One region of the Micrococcus sp. iso_229 genome, then DNA from elsewhere that is predicted to be linked to it. Evidence: predicted binding sites of a transcription regulator. Region 1 holds the regulator's gene; the other holds the start of a gene.

Region 1 (3,409 bases):
CTGGCACGCGCATGGCCTCGGCCGCGAGGCGCTCCTCCTTGGACCCGGTGACGAGGTGGTCCATGAGGATCCCGAGCCGGCGCCGCGGGCCGGGGGCGAACGTGCGGATCGCCCCGGCGAGGTCGTCCACCCCGTGCAGGGGCTCCACGACGATGCCCTCGAGACGCAGATCCTCGCCCCACACCTTCTCCACCAGCTCGGCGTCGTGCACGCCCTCCACCCAGATGCGTGAGGCGCGGGCGGTGCGGGCGCGCGCCCCCTCGACCCGTCGCGAGCCGGAGGCGGTGCGGGCCGGCGCCGCCGGGGCCGCGGCGGCCGGGGGGACCAGGGTCACGGGCTCGCCGTCGATCCAGAAGCCGCCGCCGAGGGGGAAGCCGCGGCGCACGCCGCGGCGGTCCTCCAGGACCACCACGTGCACGCCGCCGGAGCGCTCGATGCCGATCACGGCCCCGGTGAACCCGGAGGCCACGTCCTCGACCACCGTGCCGGGGGCGGCGGGCACATCGGGGACGGTCCGGGTGGGGCGGCGCGTCAGGTCGTCGTGGCCCGCGGGGCCCCAGCTGCTCCAGTCCATGGGAGATCACGGTAGCAACGGGGCGGGCGATCACCGTGAGCGAAGCCGTGCGGACCGGTCGGGCCGTCCCCCGGGTCGGACGGTAGCATTGGCACTTGACCCGCCGGAGTGCCAGTCAGGGGCACCTCCGGGGTCGCCCCGGATCCCGACGGACCAGAGGAGGACCGAGATGTCGGAGCAGCCCCGCCGCCTGCAGGTGCTCCAGGCGATCGTGGAGGACTACGTGGCGCTGCGCGAGCCCGTGGGCTCCAAGGCGCTCGTGGAACGGCACGCCCTGGGCGTGTCCTCCGCGACCGTGCGCAACGACATGGCTGCGCTCGAGGAGGAGGGCCTCATCGTGGCCCCGCACACCTCCGCCGGGCGCGTCCCCACGGACAAGGGCTACCGCGTGTTCGTCGACCGCCTCTCCGAGGTGAAGCCGCTGTCCCCGGCGGAGCGCCGGGCCGTGCGGACCCTGCTGGACCCGGAGACGGACACCGAGCACATGATGGAGTCCACGGTGCGCCTCCTGGCCCAGCTGACCCAGCAGGTCGCCGTCGCGCAGTTCCCCCACGAGGACGGCTCCACGATCCGCCACCTCGAACTGGTCTCCCTCACGCCCACGCGGGTGCTCGTGGTCCTCATCCTGTCCACGGGACGGGTGGACCAGCGGCACGCCGTGCTGGACCGGCCGGTCGACGAGGCGGAGCTGTCCGTGCTCCGCGGCCTCCTGCTGGACGCCCTGCTGGGGCTCGGTCCGGTGTCGGCGGCCACCGTGGTGGACGACGTCGTCACCCGGGTCCGCCCGGAGCACCGGCAGTCCGCCGCCCTCGTGGCCGCGGCCGTCCACGACCTGCTCGAGGCCGGCCGGCAGGACCGCATCGTCCTGGCCGGCACCGCCAACCTGGCCCGCTCCCCGGGGGACTTCGGCGCGTCCATCGGGCCGATCCTGGAGGCGCTCGAGGAGCAGGTGGTGCTGCTGCGCCTGCTCACGGAGATGGAGCAGGACGCCCACGGGGTGTCCGTGCGGATCGGGTCCGAGAACGCCGGATCGCTCGCGGACACCTCGGTGGTCGCGGCCGCCTACGGCCCCGGCGCCGTGGCGAAGCTCGGCGTCATCGGCCCGACCCGGATGGACTATCCGGGCACCATGGCCGCCGTCCGGGCGATCGCCCGCTATCTCTCCCGCATCCTGACCACCTGACGCGCCTCCGCGCGTCCTGGCGGGCCCCGTCCCGCACCGCCCCACGTCCCGCTCGCCCCGAGAGGAATCCCCACCGTGACCGACCACTACGAGACGCTCGGCGTCAGCCGTGACGCCAGCACCGAGGAGATCCGCCGCGCCTACCGCAAGCTCGCGCGCACCCACCACCCGGACGTCAACCCCGACCCGGAGGCGGCCGAGCAGTTCAAGCGCATCTCCCACGCCTACGAGGTGCTCTCGGACGAGGGCCGGCGTCGGGCCTACGACACGACGGGCAATGAGAACGGCCAGGCCGGCTTCCCGGGCGGCTTCGGCGGGGCGGGCGGCTTCGGGGGCTTCGCCGACATCTTCGAGACCTTCATGAACGCCGCCGGCCAGGGCGGCCGCGGCGGCCCCGCCAGCCGCGCCCGCCGCGGCCAGGACGCCCTGGTGACCGCGCGGATCGACCTGCGCGACGCCGTCTTCGGCGGCGAGCAGACCATTGAGCTGGACACGGCCGTGCGCTGCGAGCGGTGCGAGGGCTCATGCTGCGAGCCCGGCACCCAGCCGGAGACCTGCCAGACCTGCCACGGCCACGGCATGATCCAGCGCCCCGTGCGATCGCTGCTGGGCACCGTCATGGCCACCGAGGCCTGCCCCGCCTGCCAGGGGTTCGGCACCGTCATCCCGACGCCCTGCCACGAGTGCGACGGGCAGGGCCGCGTCCGCACCCGGACGCCGCTGACCCTGCGCATCCCCGCGGGCGTGGACGACGGCACCCGCATCCACCTCGCCGGCCGCGGCGAGGCCGGCCCGGGCGGCGGCCCGAACGGCGACCTCTACGTGGAGATCGCGGTCCGCCCGGACGAGACCTTCCGCCGCGAGGGCGACCACCTGGCCACCACCGTGACCGTCCCCATGGCCGCCGCGGCCCTGGGGACCACCGTCACGCTGGACACCCTGGACGGCAAGCAGTCCGTCAGCCTGGACCCGGGCGTGCAGTCCGGCCACGTCGAGGTCCTCCAGGGCCTGGGCGTCGGCCGCCTGCGCGGGCAGGGCCGTGGTGACCTCAAGGTGGACGTGGTGGTCACCACGCCCACCGACCTGGACGACGAGCAGCGCCAGCTCCTGGAGCGCCTGGCCGAGGTGCGCGGCGAGGAGGTCGTGCACGGCGCACCCCAGGCCAGGGGCATGTTCGCCCGGCTGCGGGAGAACCTGAGGAACCTGTGACCGCCCCCCTGTTCCACCTCGAGCCGGGCGCCCTGGCCGGCGCGAGCGCCGGCGTGGAGGTCGTCTTCGGTGGCCCCGAGGCCCGCCACGCCGCCGCGGCCATGCGCCTGGCCCCCGGGGAGGCCGTGATCCTGGCCGACGGGTCGGGCACGCTCGGCCACGGCACCGTGCTCGCGGCCGCCCCGGACGGGGTGTCCGTGCGGCTGGACGCGGTGGCGGAGGAGCCGGCACCCACCCCGGCGCTCGTGCTCGTCCAGGCCCTCGCCAAGGGCGATCGGGACCTCATGGCGGTCCAGGCCGCCGTCGAGCTCGGCGTGGACGCCGTGGTGCCCTGGGAGGCCGAACGCTCGATCGTCCGCTGGAAGGGCCCCAAGGCCGCCAAGGCCCGCCAGAAGTGGGCGGACACGGCCCGCGCGGCCGCCAAGCAGGCGCGTCGCGCCCGG
Region 2 (3,409 bases), 460 kb from region 1:
CGCCGGAGAGCTTGGCGAGGCGCTCCTGGAGCTTCTCGCGGTCCCAGTCGGAGTCGGTCGCGGCGGACTCGGCCTTGATCTGGGCGACCCGGGCCTCGACGTCCTCGGCCGCACCGCCGCCGTCGACGATGGTGGTCTCGTCCTTGGTGACGGTGATGCGGCGGGCGGAGCCGAGCAGGTCCAGGTCGGCCTGCTCGAGCTTCATGCCGAGGTCCGGGGAGACGACCTGGGCGCCGGTGAGGATCGCGATGTCCTGCATCATGGCCTTGCGGCGGTCGCCGAAGCCCGGAGCCTTGACGGCCACGACGTTCAGGGTGCCGCGGATCTTGTTCACCACGAGGGTGGACAGGGCCTCGCCCTCGACGTCCTCGGCGATCACGAACAGCGGCTTGTTGGCCTGCAGGACCTTCTCCAGCAGGGGCAGCAGCTCCTGCACGTTGGAGATCTTGCCCGAGTTGATCAGGACGTAGGCGTCCTCGAGCACGGCCTCCTGACGCTCGGCGTCGGTGACCATGTACGGGGACAGGAAGCCCTTGTCGAACTGCATGCCCTCGGTGACGTCCAGCTCGGTGGAGGTCGTGGAGGACTCCTCGATGGTGATGACGCCGTCGGTGCCGACCGTGTCGAACGCGCGGGCCAGCAGCTCGCCGACCTCGTCGTTCTGGGCCGAGATGGCGGCCACGTGGGCCACCTCCTGGCCCTCGACCGGGCGGGCGTTCTCCTGCAGGCGCTGCTCGACGGCGGCCACGGCCACCTCGATGCCCTTCTTGACCTCGCCCGGCGCGGCGCCGGCGGCGACCTGGCGCATGCCCTCGTTCACGAGCGCCTGGGCCAGCACGGTGGCGGTGGTGGTGCCGTCGCCCGCGATGTCGTTGGTCTTGGTGGCGACCTCCTTGGCGAGCTGGGCGCCCATGTTCTCGTACGGGTCCTCCAGCTCCACCTCACGGGCGATCGTGACGCCGTCGTTGGTGATGGTGGGGGCGCCCCACGCCTTGTCGAGCACCACGTTGCGGCCCTTGGGGCCGAGGGTGACCTTGACGGTGTCGGCGAGCTTGTCGATGCCGGCCTGGAGGGCGCGGCGTGCGTCGTCGTTGAAAGCCAGCTGCTTGGCCATGACGGACGCTCCTTTCGTTCAGGGAGTCAGGGGGTGCGGGGACGCGAGGGGCCCGGGGCGCGCGCACCGGTGCGGTGCGCGCCGCTCACCGGGCCCGTCGCGGCGGGGTCACTTGGTGACGACGGCCAGCACGTCGCGGGCGGAGAGCACCAGGTACTCCTCGCCGCCGACCTTGACCTCGGTGCCGCCGTACTTGGAGTACAGCACCACGTCACCCTCGGCGACGTCGACCGGCACGCGGTTGCCGTTCTCGGCGACCCGGCCCGGGCCCACGGCCACGACCTGGCCCTCCTGCGGCTTCTCCTTGGCGGTGTCCGGGATCACGAGGCCCGACGCGGTGGTCTGCTCGGCCTCCAGGGGGCGGACAACGATGCGATCCTCGAGGGGCTTGATGGAGACAGACATGCTGCACACTCCTTCTTCGTCGACGTGCGGCTCCGGCGGGCTCGCCGGTCCGCTGATGCTGTGGTCTGCGGGTGCGCCACGGGCGTCAGACCCTCCGTCGTCGCGGTGCCGGACGGTCCACCTCGGGCATTGGCACCCGGTACCCCCGAGTGCCAGTGCCGACTCTACTCCGGGTTCTGGCACTCCTTCAACATGAGTGCCAGCCGTGTCCCCGCCGTCCGCCGTGGGCGGAGGGCGCGGGGCGCGGTGCGGTGGGATGCCGTGGGGCGGCGGGCGGGGCGGGTTCCGGGCCCGGGAGCACACGGAGTGGTCACGACTGCCGCCGGGATCCTGTCCCTCCCCCACTCCCCACCCCCCTCGCCACCCGCCACCCTCCGTGGGCAGAAACCGCACCCCCGCCCATCGCGTGGGCAGCATCCGCAGGTTTTCGATCTCCGTGGGCAGAAGCGCCCTCTCTTCCGCCCACGGATGTTGCGTGGGCGGAACTCTTCGCAGTTCTGCCCACCGAGCCACGACGACGTCGTCCCGGCGGGACAACCGGCCGCCGCCCAGTCCTGCACAGCCGGCCCACCCCGCGCCGGTGTGCACAGACACGCGGCCCGCCCGGCCGCCGTCGGGCCGACCGCGTCAGGGTCGACCCATGCCCTTCGCCCCCGACCTCCCCCTCGTCCCCGTCTTCACCACCCGCGACGTGCTCGAACGCGGTCTGCCGCCCAGCCGGGTGCGGCGGTCCGACGTCCTCCGCCTCGCCCGCGGCATCCACCGCCGACGTGACATGCCGCTGCGCACCTGGGAGTCGGCCGGGCTCCCGCCGCCGCACCACGGGGTCGGCCTCGACCTGCTGACCGCCCTCCTGCGGTCCCGTCCCGACGCCGTCCTCTCCCACGAGACGGCGGCGCACCTCCACGGCCTCCCGCTTCCCCCGGGCGGGGCCACGCGACGCGCCGCCGTCGAGATCACGTTGCACCGCGGCACCGCACGGGCGCGGATCCCCGGCGTCATGGAGCACCGCAGACCCCTGCCCGCCGGCCACGTCACCTCCGTGCTCGGGCTACGGGTGACGACGCCGGAACGGACCTGGCTCGATCTGTGCTCGATCGGCCACCCCTGGGACGAGGCATCCCTCGTGTCGGCGGGTGACCACCTGGTCCGTCACCCCTGGTCCCCGCGCGGCCGGCGGCCTCCCGTCACCACGGTCACCGCGGTGCACGAGGCGATGCGGCCGCTCGGGCGGTTCGTCAGAAGACCGCGGGCGACGGCGGCGCTCGAGCGCGTACGGGTGGGTGCCGACTCGCCGCAGGAGACCCGGCTGAGGCTGGCGCTCGTCGAGGCGGGGCTGGGCGAGCCGACGCTGCAGCACGTGTTCGACCCCGGGCGGCGGGACGCCCCCGAGGCCGATCTGTGGTTCGAGGACTGCCGGCTCGTCCTCCAGTACGACGGCGAGGTGCACCGGAGTGCCGAGCAACACGCCCGGGACGCCCGGCGAGACCAGTACTACGCGGAACGTGGGCAGATGACCCTGCACGTCACGGGCCGGGACGTCGGCGAGGGATACGCGCGGGTGATCGAGGCCGTCCTCAGACGACGGGCACAGGTCTCGAACGGCTGGGATGCCTGACGTCGTCGTCGCGTATGGCCCTGCCGTCTGTGCGCAGGGGTTCCGTGGGCAGAAGCGAGGGCGTTTCTGCCCACGGAACCTGGAAACACGCGGGTTCTGCCCCCGGAAGGCGAGACCCGGCGGGTTCTGCCCCCGGAAGGCGAGACTCGGCGGGTTCTGCCCACGGAACACTCGCGCCGACCGGGCACCCGGCCCCCGCCCGGACCGGGCTGGCCCCGCCCGACTCGGGCCGGCCTCACCGTCGCCCCGCTCAGTAGTACACGGCCAGCGGC

The links. Region 1 encodes HrcA, which represses chaperone genes, less so after heat shock. Its sites were predicted from a motif close to TTNGCACTCGNNNNNNNCGAGTGCNAA; they were not measured.
Region 2: groES (co-chaperone GroES) is a predicted target of HrcA. The motif match lies at 1,696-1,722, and genes of this name have one in related genera.

What each region holds. Positions count from the first base shown of each region.
Region 1 is NZ_CM176514.1:1,286,137-1,289,545, reverse strand. It holds gene AC3RKA_RS06025 (DUF3097 family protein) at 1-574, opposite strand, end outside; gene hrcA (heat-inducible transcriptional repressor HrcA) at 744-1,757, shown strand; gene dnaJ (molecular chaperone DnaJ) at 1,833-2,966, shown strand; gene AC3RKA_RS06010 (16S rRNA (uracil(1498)-N(3))-methyltransferase) at 2,963-3,409, shown strand, end outside.
Region 2 is NZ_CM176514.1:1,751,048-1,754,456, forward strand. It holds gene groL (chaperonin GroEL) at 1-1,114, opposite strand, end outside; gene groES (co-chaperone GroES) at 1,223-1,519, opposite strand; gene AC3RKA_RS08025 (hypothetical protein) at 2,160-3,137, shown strand; gene AC3RKA_RS08030 (iron ABC transporter ATP-binding protein) at 3,388-3,409, opposite strand, start outside.